DNA from 3 places in the Caldalkalibacillus salinus genome. Region 3 is predicted to be linked to each of the others. Evidence: riboswitches for the same ligand, from Rfam matches in the RefSeq annotation. Region 3 holds a riboswitch; each other region holds the start of a gene.
The links. Region 3 has a riboswitch for S-adenosylmethionine ahead of metK (methionine adenosyltransferase). Riboswitches for the same ligand answer to the same signal wherever they lie in the genome.
Positions count from the first base shown of each region.

Region 1 (4,343 bases), on a different contig from region 3:
GATTGTAGCTCCCTGAGGAAGTTCTTCTATAGAATCATAGTGGGCAGAGTATGCGCCCATCGGTTCGATATGCACACCGACAACGTCTACGAGATTATATCCTGCTGCCTCATTCTCAGCTTTTAAATAAGGAATGTGTTGAAAAAAGTTGGCGTCGATTTCGCCAGCGTCCAATGTTTGGTTAGGTGTTGTGTAATCTGTAAACTCGACGATGTCTAATGCGATTCCTTCTTCTTCAAGCATCGGTTTTACAAATTCTAAAATTTCAGCATGAGGGACCAAGGTTGCCCCCACTGTTAACTCTTGCACTTCTTCCCCATTTTCATTTCCAGCACCTTCATTATCTCCACCTTGCCCTTGTCCACATGCCGCAAGAACTAAGATAAGAGCAAAAATAAAGCCAAACTGTAAAATTTTCTTCATGGTTTTCTCTCCTTTTTCTTTTTTATTATTTTTGGGTTATTGATATATATTTTAAACTTTACCGCTTGTCTATTTTCCTAACGATAAAGTCCCCAAGCATCTGAAAGATTTGTACCATAATAATGATGTTTATCGTTGAAATCCAGATGACATCCCACTGGTGACGCTGGTATCCCATGAATGCCAAGTGTCCTAATCCGCCCGCCCCAATCAGTCCAGCCATAGCGACATAGCCAATAAGTGCAATTCCTGTGACGGTAATGCCTGATACTAACGCCGGTTTAGATTCAGGAAGCAATACTTTATATATAATCTGGAGGTTGGACGCGCCCATCGACTTAGCCGCTTCAACAACCCCTTTTGGAATTTCTCTGAGACCAATTTCAACTAATCTGGCGTAGAATGGCGCAGCACCAATAACTAGAGCAGGAATCGCTGTTTTAGCCCCGATGGCACTACCTAATAGCGCTCTAATGATAGGGACGAGTAAGATTAAAAGAATAATGAAAGGAATAGAGCGAAAAATATTCACAAATGCGCTCACAGCTCTGTATAGCTTCTGGTTTTGCCATGGGTTCCCCTCAGCCGTCATATACAGGAGTATGCCAAGTATCACGCCAAAGATGGCAGTGAAGAGAATGGACACGCCCATCATATACAGTGTCTCTACAGTCGCATCCCATACTCGGTCCCAGCGTACATTGGGCACGACATCTTGCTGAAACCCATTCAATAGGTCTGTCATGTTGCTAACACCTCCACTTCTACTCCTTGATTTCGGAGGTAGGTCAGTCCTTTCTCTATGTCACGATCTTGACCACTAATGTGCAGTATGAGTGTCCCGTAGGAAGAATCTTTAAGACGACTCACCTTCCCTTGCAGGATATTCACTTCTAATGTTGTTTCTCTGATTAACCCGTTAATGATTGGCTTTTCCGCCTCTTCGCCAACAAAGTGACATTGTATCACTTGGCCACCATCGATGTCCCAATCCGCATGTACTTCTAATGCTTCATTCGACTCGGTCACCTGCTTCACAAACCTTCGCGTCATATCTTGCTGCGGATTCTGAAAGACCTCTATGACATGACCCATTTCAACAACTTTCCCACTATCCATCACCGCCACTCTGTCACATATCTTGCGGATAACATGCATTTCATGTGTGATAAGGACAACTGTTAATCCTAGCTTTTTGTTGATGTCTTGTAGTAATTGCAAAATGGCATCCGTTGTCTTAGGGTCCAAGGCTGAGGTGGCTTCATCACATAGTAACACTTTTGGATTATTGGCCAATGCGCGCGCAATCCCGACACGTTGTTTTTGTCCGCCACTCAGTTGTGATGGATACTGGTCCTCTTTACCTTCTAGCTCAACTAAACGTACCAGTTCCATGACCCTCTCTTCCCGCTGCTCAGGTGGGACTTTTGCTATTTCTAAGGGAAATGCGATGTTCTCCTTGACGGTCCGTGACCAGAGCAAATTAAAGTGCTGAAAGATCATGCCGATTTCTTGTCTCTGCTTTCGCAATTCAGTAGAGGGGAGTGCACTGATATCAACACCATCGATGTGGACGGCGCCACTCGTTGGCCTCTCAAGCAGATTTAGCATACGAATGAGTGTACTCTTCCCAGCTCCACTATAACCTATGACCCCAAATACTTCCCCTTTTTGGATGTCTAACTGTACATGGTCCACCGCTGTTACGGATTGTTGATTCCCACGGAAAACTTTAACCACGTCTTGTAAGTTAATCATCCTACCACCTCACTTTCTATTTAAACAATATAGATCCATCGTTAATACATTGTAGCGAACAGCAAATACATCCATAAAAAAAATCCTTTCAGCTTCAAAGCGGAAAGGATGCGAGTTATTATCTTCATCCTCTCATCACTCGAAGATTTACCTCTTCGCAGGAATTGGCACCTTTCCTTCATGTCGTCCACGAAGGCGGTTGCCGGGTTTCATAGGGCCAGTCCCTCCACCTCTCTCGATAAGAGTGCATGTATCATTCAGTTTATAAGTCACTGAAGAAGATAATAACATGACTTTATTTAGTTGTAAACCGTTTTGTTAAGCATGAAAAAGTTGGCAGTTCTATCTCCAACTGGCTTAAGCCAGCAATATCTTCTGCGAATGTATTTAATCACGTTCTAAGGTGTCGTTGCAAGGTGAAGCCAACTCTTATTATCATGGGTGCTTTGAGCGTCATCCAATTGTCCATTGACGTCATTTTTCATGTTCTCTTGGGATTTAGGTCCGTTTTGATGTCCATTCCCATGTTCCCCTTTACCCGGTGTGTGTTTTTTTTTATCATCGGAGCTTGATCCAGATGACTCACGTTGTTTCTCTTTGTTATCTTTTTCTAAACCGGGAGGGATAAATAATAGGCCTGGTGCATTCAAACGTCCTTTACCGGACTTTTTTTCCTCAGAGGCACCTTCTTCATCCGAACTTTCAGTCATACCTTCAACTTCTATATTAACGCTTTTATCTTCAGAGTCTGGATGATTGCCATTGTTGCCTTGGCCTTTGTTGTTACCTTGGCCTTTGTTACCATTGCCTTTATTGCCTTGACCCTGGTTACCTTGGCCTTTATTGCCTTCACCTTTGTTACCTTGGCCTTTGTTGCCTTGATTGTCTTGACCCTCATGACCTTGGCCTTTGTTACCATTAACACCTTTACCGTTTTCTTGACCTTCTTCAGAAGCGTTATGATGTCCATTCGATTGACCTGGTTGTTCATCTACATCCTCTTCAGCTTCACCATTGTCCTTATGATTGGATATCACATTTTGTAAGCCGTTAAACTCTTGTGCCAACTCCGCAATGGATTGACCTTTTAATTCCTCAAGGTTGATGTCTACCCCTTGTTCTTTAGCTCCCAAATAAATGGAGTAACGCCCGGTAGACATACCCTCTTCTTGCGCTTTCGTACGTACCTCTTCATCCACTGTTACTTTGTGAAGCTTCACTTTGTTCTCTTGTTCTGCCTCTGTTTCCTCTACAGGCTCATGACTGACTTCACTCTCGATAAGCTGTAAGGCAGTATCAACGTTTTCTGTGTATTTCGTTTCACTATCTTGGTCAACGAATGACGTGGCTAATAGCACATCTTGGTTCCCCTCAAGAAAGCCATCGATTCTTGCTTGGGAAATCACGTCATATGTTAGTTCTGGAAGTGACTTTCCTTTCCATTCATCACTAAGATGTGAAACTAGGAGCTTCCCATCATCATTTAGAGGTTCTAAACTAATGACTTCCATGGACTTATTAAGGCCCATTTCGATACTAGGATTGATGTCGATGTTGACATAGGCTACTGCGGTATCATCAGCTCCAAAAGGGACGAGGGCGAACATGGATGCGAATACTAATAAGAAGGAAGCGACTAAGGCTAATGCTGGTACAGTTTTCTTCTTTCTGCTTTTGACTTCGAACGGTACAACTTGAGCAGAAGGTACGTCAACTTCCATTCCAACTTCCCAGTGCAGTTTGTTTGCTTTGACTTTACGGAATTCGCCTTCAGGGGTCATGACAACTGCTTCGTCATTTTTCATTTCTAGAATGAGTCCCTTATTCACTGATTTCCCTCCCTTCTTTCATGTCTTCCTCTGGCTCGATATAGGATTGCAGTGATTCATACCCTCCGATATAAATCAACGCCATCGCTATTATATACTTTCGATTCCTCTCTACCGTTTTACGACTGCAGTTCACAAATTTTAATAATTCTTTCATCGGAAGTTGCTTTTTTTCCTTTAAATGAAAAACAAATTCTTGGTGTGTGGCGAGGGTTTTGGCGATTTGCTTTGCATTTTCTCTAGCATCTACATGCTTAGGACATAGGGTGACCAAATCCTGGAAGGTGATGTCGTACTCCTTGAGTAGCTCCTGGTAATCAGCGATATCCATTC
Region 1 is NZ_JAERVL010000015.1:231,272-235,614, forward strand. Features, by position in the region: gene JKM87_RS10700 (MetQ/NlpA family ABC transporter substrate-binding protein) at 1-423, opposite strand, end outside; gene JKM87_RS10705 (methionine ABC transporter permease) at 482-1,168, opposite strand; gene JKM87_RS10710 (methionine ABC transporter ATP-binding protein) at 1,165-2,181, opposite strand; SAM riboswitch class I at 2,311-2,426, opposite strand; gene JKM87_RS10715 (anti-sigma-I factor RsgI family protein) at 2,580-4,010, opposite strand; gene sigI (RNA polymerase sigma-I factor) at 4,003-4,343, opposite strand, start outside.
Region 1: it holds a riboswitch for S-adenosylmethionine, as region 3 does, so the genes downstream of both, JKM87_RS10710 (methionine ABC transporter ATP-binding protein) here and metK (methionine adenosyltransferase) in region 3, are expected to answer to the same signal.

Region 2 (4,343 bases), on a different contig from region 3:
AAGATTTCCTCACTTACTTCAGTGCACACAAGCATGTCGGTGAGGACTTTTATGCCTTTGTGCAACGCGTAGGAGTGGCACATCTCCAGCAAAAACTAGACGATATCCTTGCCATCGGAGTAGAAGCGTCCTAACCACTAACATATCAATGGCCTAAGCGTAGAAAAGGCAATGATGGCGTGATGACTTGAGCATGTAGGCTAAGGGGGAACTGAACATGGAGCAATGGTTAAAAATCGTAGCCAGGGGAAAGAAAGGTTCAAAAGACTTGACGTATGCTCAGGCTGAATCAGTAGCGGAACGTATCATCTCAGGTGAAGCAACGGACGCGCAAATTGGGGCGTTCCTCGTCGCACAACGCCTGAAAACGGAGTCGGTGGATGAGGTGCTCGCTTTTTGTAAACGACTGAGAGCCCCTATCATGAATAACGCCAATGCACAGACATTGGCAACAAATTTTCATTCTAAACCAATCATAGACTTAGCGGGTCCTTATACGGGGCGCCATACGTTTGCAGCTACCCTTCCCTCAGCTATCTTAATGGCCCAGAGTGGGGTGCCGGTCTATACGCATAGTAGTCCAAGTTTACCTCCTAAGTGGGGTGTATCGTTGGCTGATATGGCCCAAGGCTTAGGGTTGCCAACGTCGGAGACATTACAGGATCTCAATCAACAATTGAAGGAGACGAACATGGGTTTTGCGCTCACAGAGCACTTGTGTGCCCCACTTGCCCAGATTCGTCATATTCGAGAAGAAATCGGGGTGCGTACATTTCTGAACACGGTTGAGAAATTACTTAATATCACACAGGCGCATACGTTAATCGTCGGCGTTTTTCACCGTACTGTCATCGACTTACATGTGGCACTCGTGAGAGCTTTAGGTTATCGGGAAGCATATATCGTTCAGGGAGTGGAAGGCTCAGAGGATCTCCCCTTACATCGAAAGAGCTTCTACTATAAGGTGACCCCCGAAGAGGTTCACGCATTGGAAATTGATCCTGAAGATTACGGGCTTAAGCGCAAAAGAGATCGTTCACGAGAGACGTTAAATCTCGAACAACAAATTGAAATCATTCAGCGCATTTTAAAAGGGGATACATCAGCAGACATTGCCGACTTTCGAGCCCAAGTGCTTTTTAACACAGCGGTGCGTTACTATTTCTGTGGCCGTTTTCCCACAGTTAGTGAGGCTTTACAATTTACCGAACAGCAGTTAAAAGAACCAAAAGGAGTCTATCATGAGTGGGATGTATTCAAATCTACGCTTGTCTCGCGGTGATTTAAGGCAAGGGGTGCTCATCATCGCTCACGGCTCACGCAATCCGAACTGGGTTAAGCAAATTGACCGGCTTTGTCGGCGGGTGCGATCACCCATTCCGATGGTGATCAGCTATTTGGAGCTTGTTGAGGAGAGAAGCATCGCCGAAGGTGTGCAAAAACTTGAACAACAAGGGGTGCAAGACATTATCGTTGTTCCGCTATTCGTTTGTTCAGGGAGTACGCATCTCGCGGAGATCCAATATATACTTGGAATCAATCGGCGGTGTGTAAGACCAACAGACGTCCCCAGAGTACGGACGAATGCCAGAATACAGTGGTGTCCTCCGATTGATGATCATCCTAATCTAGTGTCCATCCTCCGTCAGCGCCTAGGGCAGGTGATGCAAAGTAGCCATCAGCCTGTATTGCTCGTCGCTCATGGCAGTGATAAGGCTCATTGGCTGACAAAGTGGCAAACGGTTTTAGCAAGCATCGTGCGACAGTTGAAAAAAGAGACAGGTCTAGAGCACGTAAGCTATGCCACCTTACTTCCTGATCAACTGCCAAGTAAAATCCGATCCCTGGAAGAGGTCAATCAAGAAGCTCCCATGGTGGTTTTACCTCTTTTTATCGCTGAGGGTTACTTCACCTCTCATGTGATCCCAAGTCGTTTACAGTCGGTGCGTTACGTCCGAGGGAGAGCGATTCTACCTCATCCGCTCATAAGTTTATGGATAGAGGATCAAATACAAGCGCGTTTAACATCAAGTGTAGAAAAATTAAAAATAAATTAAAAAATACATTGACGAGACCTCAAGTCAGGAGTATAATTGGTTAAAATTACAAATTGAAAATCACATATTCATTAAGAACTCTTATCAAGAGAGGTTGAGGGAACTGGCCCTATGATACCTCGGCAACCATTGTGTGGCTTCTCGATTGACAGTCCACACAAAAGGTGCCAAATCCAGCAGAACGCTTGGTTCTGAAAGATGAGAGGTCGGACTAAAAATAAACTTATAAGCGTCGACCTCTTATCAGAGGTCGTTTTTTATTTAAAAAAAAACGCCTCTGAACATCATAGTGGAGGAGGAGAAACCATGCCTAAAAATGAAACTAGTACAATCCCTCACGAAACGTATAACAGAATAACCGAAGCTTTATCAGGATTGGAGTATGGCTCAGTACAGATTGTGGTACACGATTCACAAATCGTAGAGATTCATCGCTTGGATAAACAAAGATTCCCACTTGAAAAAGGAAACAAGCAAAAGGATAAGCGTCAATCGTAGTTCTGTATATAACGCATTATACTTAGCTTGTTGTACTTGGCTTAGGATTTAGAAACAATGCTAAAAACGCGTCAATATATAGCAGCAGAGTGCTGACCGGACAACCGGAGGCTCTCGTACATGACATCGTTTTAAAACGTATGTGTCAGTATGAGGGCCTCTTTTTATTTGATGGATAGGGGGATGAGAGGGATGAGCATGAAAAGACAAAAAGAGAAATCGTACGAGTTAGAAACACAGCTCGCACAGATTGGGAATCGTAGTGAGACTGAAACTGGAACCGTCAGTACACCTGTTTTTTTCTCTACGGCTTACCGCCATGGTGGACTAGGACAATCGACAGGGTACGAGTATACGCGCACGGGTAATCCTACACGTGACGTTTTAGAACGTACCATTGCAGATCTAGAAAAAGGAGATCAAGGATTCGCTTGTAGCTCAGGTATGGCCGCCATCCAATTAGTATTAAGCTTGTTTGAACAAGGAGATGAGATCATCGTTGGTCAGGATCTTTATGGCGGGACGTATCGTTTGTTTGAGCATTTACGCCAGTGCTATGGGATTGTTTTTCATTACGTCGATATCCGTGAACCTGAGGCATTCACAACAGCGCTCAGTAGTCATACCAAAGCGATTTTTATAGAGACGCCAACCAATCCTTTGATGCATCAGGCAGATTTAGCAGCTTTAAGCGCTATCGCCCAAGCTCACAAGCTCACTTTCATCGTGGATAACACGCTGAATACACCCTTGCGGCAACAGCCGATTCGTTCAGGAGCCGATATTGTGATACATAGTGCGACCAAGTATTTAGGAGGACATAATGATGTGTTAGCTGGTCTTATTGTGGCCAAAGGAGCTGATTTATGTGAGAGACTTGCCACTTTGCATAATGCGATAGGATCGACATTGTCTTCACTTGACGCCTGGTTGCTCATGAGAGGGATGAAAACTTTAGCACTCCGTTTAGAAAAACAGGAAACCAATGCCCAGCGAGTGGTTGCCTACCTCAAAGCACATGAATACGTCGATGACGTGTTCTACCCTGAGATTGGGGGATTGGCCTCTTTTAGGATAAAAAAAGAAGAGGCGGTCGGGCCGTTGCTTAGGCACCTTCAGCTTATTACCTTTGCTGAGAGTCTCGGTGGTGTAGAAACCTTTATCACTTATCCGGCGACGCAGACACACGCCGATATACCTGCGGATATTCGTATCAAAAATGGCGTGTGTAATAGACTGTTGCGTATCTCAGTAGGGATTGAGCAGAGTACAGATATCATCGATGATCTTGATCAAGCCCTCACACAAGCCATAGCAGACACACAAGCGATAGCAAACACACAAGCCATAGAAGATACAAAAGTCATAGCAGACTCACAGGCCATAAACCAAACGCAAAATAAAATGGCGCATTCACCATCTGTGCAGTCTGACGTTAAGGCATCCGGTACGGCCTCAACTAAGGGGGTGTCTATAGATGAGTAAGCAAAACTATCATGTGCGAACAGAGACGCAGTTGGTTCACAATGAGCATGCTGTCCAGCCGGATACGGGAGCAGTCAGTGTACCCGTTCATCACGCTTCAACCTTTCACCAGCGTCAGACGGATACGTTAGGCACCTATGATTACAGCCGCTCAGGCAACCCAACACGGGAAGCGCTAGAAGAGACGATCGCTCAATTGGAAGGGGGGACGAGAGGTTTTGCCTTTGCCTCAGGCATGGCCGCCATCTCAACAGCATTCTTATTGTTTTCTAAAGGCGATCACGTTCTCATATCTGAAGATGT
Region 2 is NZ_JAERVL010000013.1:17,825-22,167, reverse strand. Features, by position in the region: gene JKM87_RS09485 (nitrite/sulfite reductase) at 1-134, shown strand, start outside; gene JKM87_RS09480 (anthranilate phosphoribosyltransferase) at 218-1,282, shown strand; gene JKM87_RS09475 (sirohydrochlorin chelatase) at 1,242-2,057, shown strand; SAM riboswitch class I at 2,136-2,262, shown strand; gene JKM87_RS09470 (YezD family protein) at 2,364-2,555, shown strand; gene JKM87_RS09465 (methionine biosynthesis PLP-dependent protein) at 2,754-4,040, shown strand; gene metC (cystathionine beta-lyase) at 4,033-4,343, shown strand, end outside.
Region 2: it holds a riboswitch for S-adenosylmethionine, as region 3 does, so the genes downstream of both, JKM87_RS09470 (YezD family protein) here and metK (methionine adenosyltransferase) in region 3, are expected to answer to the same signal.

Region 3 (4,343 bases):
ATCTTGTGATCATCAATGAGCAGTATATTGACTTGTTTGGTTTGATTCACCATCGTTGACTCCCTCCTCATTTTGGTCTTCATCGGCCGGTAGCATGATGATAACCTTGGTGCCTTTACTCGGCTCGGAATACACTTGAAAGTCTCCTTCAAGCAGTTTTACCCTTTCTTTCATACCCATAAGTCCAAAACCCTCGCTCTCAGATTGAGATTGATTGTCTTGGTCAAAACCCACTCCATTGTCTTCTATCACAACCTGAACATGATCGCTAGAGAAAGAGAGATTCACTGTCGCTTTTGTCGCTTGTGCATGCTTGATAATATTATTAAGCGACTCCTGAATTAAACGGAAGACGGCAACGTCCAATGATGAGGATGAATGAATCTCCTTCCCTTTCGTCTTAAATTTGATTTTCACGTCTACTTTTTGTTGTATTCTCTCTATGTATTTCTTCAGTGTAGGAACTAGACCCAAATCATCCAGTGCCATTGGCCTCAAGTCAAATATGATACGCCTAACATCCGCTAAGCTTTCTCTAGCTGACTGCTTGAGACTTTGTAATTCTTCTTTCGCCCTTAACTCATCCCCAGTTGAAAGGACCTTGTCCACTAAGTCCATTCGTAGGACGAGGTGCGCCATTGATTGCGCTGGACCATCGTGTATCTCTCTCGCTAAACGCTTCCGTTCCTCTTCCTGTGCTTGAATGACTTTAAATCCTAATTGTTGGTTCTGGTGTGCATCCTCGATCATTTGTTTCATTTCTGCCATGTTACCCGACAGATATTCGACAACGACACCAAACTGTGTTAAGACCCCTTCTGCCCTTTCAACCGTTTGTTCAATGTTGCGCAAGCGCAACTGAAGATCATCCCTTTTCTCTCTCAGTTGCTTTTCTTTTTCCTGTAACAAGATCCGCTCAACCTGTATGGTATTTGCCCTCTCGTACGCTTGGCGTATATCTTCTTCTGTGTACACCGTAAAATTACGACTCACTTGTGAAAGTTTTTTGCGTGCGCTCAGGAACTGCGCTTCTAAAACATCGTTTTTTTCGATTACGTCTTCGACTTCGCCCTTGACCTTTTTGATTTCGCGCTCTAAGTTGATCATTTCTTGTCTGGCTTGTTCTGCGATATCAAATACTTGATACTTGGTTTCTTCCATTGTGTTGAGGGCTCGTTCAATCACGCCGTCTAACGACGCTACTTCAATTGCCATCATCTCACATCCCTGTTCCCCATAGTTTTGATTAAGTCTCTGATTAGGCGGGACAGCATCTTGAAATCGCAGTTACCTGACTCAATTTTTAGTTATTAAGTCCTTCATACCTATATCTATCTCTCTACTTCTATTGTAGCGGATAAAAGGCTTGGCAACATTGGGAAATTTTCTAGGGTACTTTTTTACTAGTTTAAGATAAAATTTGCCATTTGCACAATAATAAAAAAACCTCAAAAGCTTTGAATGTGAGCTTTTGAGGTCGTTTAATGGCGATTTATTGCATTTTTTGACCAATTTTCATTCGGACATCGCCTGCCCTTAAACAGATATCATGGTCGATACTTTTTAAGGATCTCCGCTCTATCTGTTCTTTCCCAAGGTAAATCGACGTCGTGACGCCCGAAATGACCGTAAGCAGCTGTCTGGCGATACATCGGACGGCGTAGGTCTAATTCTTTAATTATCCCTGCCGGGCGTAGGTCAAAATGCTCGCGTACGATTTCAGCTAACTTTTCCTCATCTAGGACACCTGTCCCAAACGTGTCGATCGCGACTGAAACGGGTTGAGCCACACCAATGGCATATGCGAGCTGGACTTCAACCTTATCTGCGAGGTCAGCTGCTACGATATTTTTGGCCACATATCTTGCAGCGTAGGCTGCTGAACGGTCGACTTTAGTGGGATCCTTACCAGAAAAAGCACCCCCGCCATGTCTGGCATACCCTCCGTACGTATCAACGATAATTTTACGGCCGGTTAGACCTGCATCACCCTGAGGCCCCCCAATTACAAAACGGCCTGTCGGGTTAATGAAGATTTTCGTCTCTTCATCCACCCAATCACTCGGGACATTAGGCGTGATCACTTTTTGGATAAGGTCTTTCCTAATTTGCTCTTGATCCACTTCAGGATGATGTTGTGTTGAAATCACGATTGTATCAATTCGAACGGGTTCATTATTTTCATCATATTCAATCGTGACTTGTGTTTTGGCGTCAGGACGAAGATAATCTATCGTTTCTTTTTTTCTAGCTTCGCTCATTTTTCTAGCCAATTTATGTGCTAATGAAATCGGTAGAGGCATAAACTCAGGTGTTTCTTTACACGCAAAGCCAAACATTAGCCCTTGGTCTCCTGCACCTATGGCTTCAATCTCTTGATCAGTCATTTGTCCTTCACGGGACTCCAAAGCTTGGTTGACACCTTGGGCAATATCAGGGGACTGTTCATTAATGGCCGTTAATACTGAGCAGGTTTCGTAGTCAAATCCGTATTTGGCCCGTGTATAGCCAATATCTTTGACCGTATCGCGAACAATCTTGGGAATATCGACATAACACTCTGTGGTAATTTCTCCGGCTACTAATACCAGGCCCGTGCTGACGGAGACTTCACAAGCCACCCGGGCATTGGGGTCCTTTTCCAAGATGGCGTCTAAGATGGCATCTGAAATTTGATCACAAATTTTATCTGGGTGACCTTCTGTTACGGACTCAGATGTAAATAAGCGATGTCCCTTTTTTAAGGCCATTCTCGTTCCTCCCTTTCATTATTACGTTATAGTATGTGCATGAATTGATACGGTACTCATTCCCTTTGATATGCCATGATAAAAAGTGCTCTATACAAATAAAAACGCCTAGAGAAAAAGGCGTTTACAGTAAAGCATGACCTCTTCTCTTATCTTCCAAGAACGTCGTCGTTCTTGCAGGTTAGCACCTGTTCCTCTTTTATACTAAAAAAAGAGGGAGGTTGCCGAGCGTCATTGGGCCTGTCCCTCACACTCCTCAGGATAAGAGTATCCGTTTCAGGCATATCCTACCCTATTTGTCCACCTCTGTCAACGAATATAGTCAATTAGTCTCAATTTATAAAATGAAGGAATTTTTATCCTCTACTAGCAGGAAGATGTCACAACATGTCGAATAGTCATAATAAAGAAGTTTTATGCGATTTTTTGGCGCATTTTGTTATCTTCAGGCGGCACCTTATCTGGTTTTATAACCAGACAAACAGACGTCAGACTACAAGAGAGAATAGGAGGAAAAACGTATGAACTTAAACCTAAGGGGTATTCAAGGGAAACTCATACTGGTGTTAGCAATTACACTGATTGTCCCAACGTCCATACTCGGGTTTCTGAGTTACAAACAGACGGAGGTTATCAATCATACCGCTGTGATTGGCTCCAAAGAAGAACTAGAGGACATGTCATCATCCTTTAAAAAGTTATTCGAAGAGACAGAGGAACTTCTTGATGACTTAAGTCAAAGACCAGAGCTTAACGTTGCTCGTAATAACTTTCAAGACGCTACGACGGACTTAAACCATTTACCGTCCGTTAATGATGGCAGTAAAACGGAGTACTACTATGAGTATTTCAAAAAAATCACAGATGAATCTGAATACATCATGAACGCGTATGTCGGGTCTCAAGAAGGAGAATTCTATCTCTACCCTGTACCACCTTCTAGTGTGGACTTGACAGAATTCGACCCTCGTGTACGTGATTGGTACCAACAAGCTGTGGACAATCCAGGACAGATCATCTATACAGAGCCCTATATTGATACGGGTTCGGGAGACACCACGCTCACATTGGCCAAAACCGTACATGCAAATGACGGCAGTGTCGTAGGGGTCGTTGGGCTGGATTTTGAAATGAACAAGCTAGCAATTATGAGCCGTGAAACGATCAAAACGAACACGTTCTTAATTATTATCTTATCTTCTCTTATTGGTTTGGTGGGTCTATACTTCTTCATTCGCTCCTTTACGAGTCGGATCTATGCTCTGAAGGATACCATTGCGGCTTTAGAAAGAGGAGACTACACACAGCGTGTTAACATCAGTGGAAATGATGAGATCAGCGAATTAAGTCAATCCTTGAACCGTATGGCCGATACGAACCAAACATTATTAAGAACTGTCCTGGACTCTACAAGTAATGTGACACACTCGGCGCACGATATGCTGTCTCAAACCCAAACGTACAATGCGCAAACGGATGATATCGCACGTGCCATCGAAGAAATTGCTAGTGGGGCAACAGACCAAGCCAACTCTGCTGAGGAAAACTCACGCATGATTAGTGAATTGGCTGATATGGTCATCGAGCTAAAAG
Region 3 is NZ_JAERVL010000006.1:224,492-228,834, forward strand. Features, by position in the region: partial or broken gene JKM87_RS06945 (response regulator) at 1-53, opposite strand, end outside; gene JKM87_RS06950 (sensor histidine kinase) at 13-1,215, opposite strand; gene metK (methionine adenosyltransferase) at 1,548-2,750, opposite strand; SAM riboswitch class I at 2,897-3,018, opposite strand; gene JKM87_RS06960 (methyl-accepting chemotaxis protein) at 3,272-4,343, shown strand, end outside.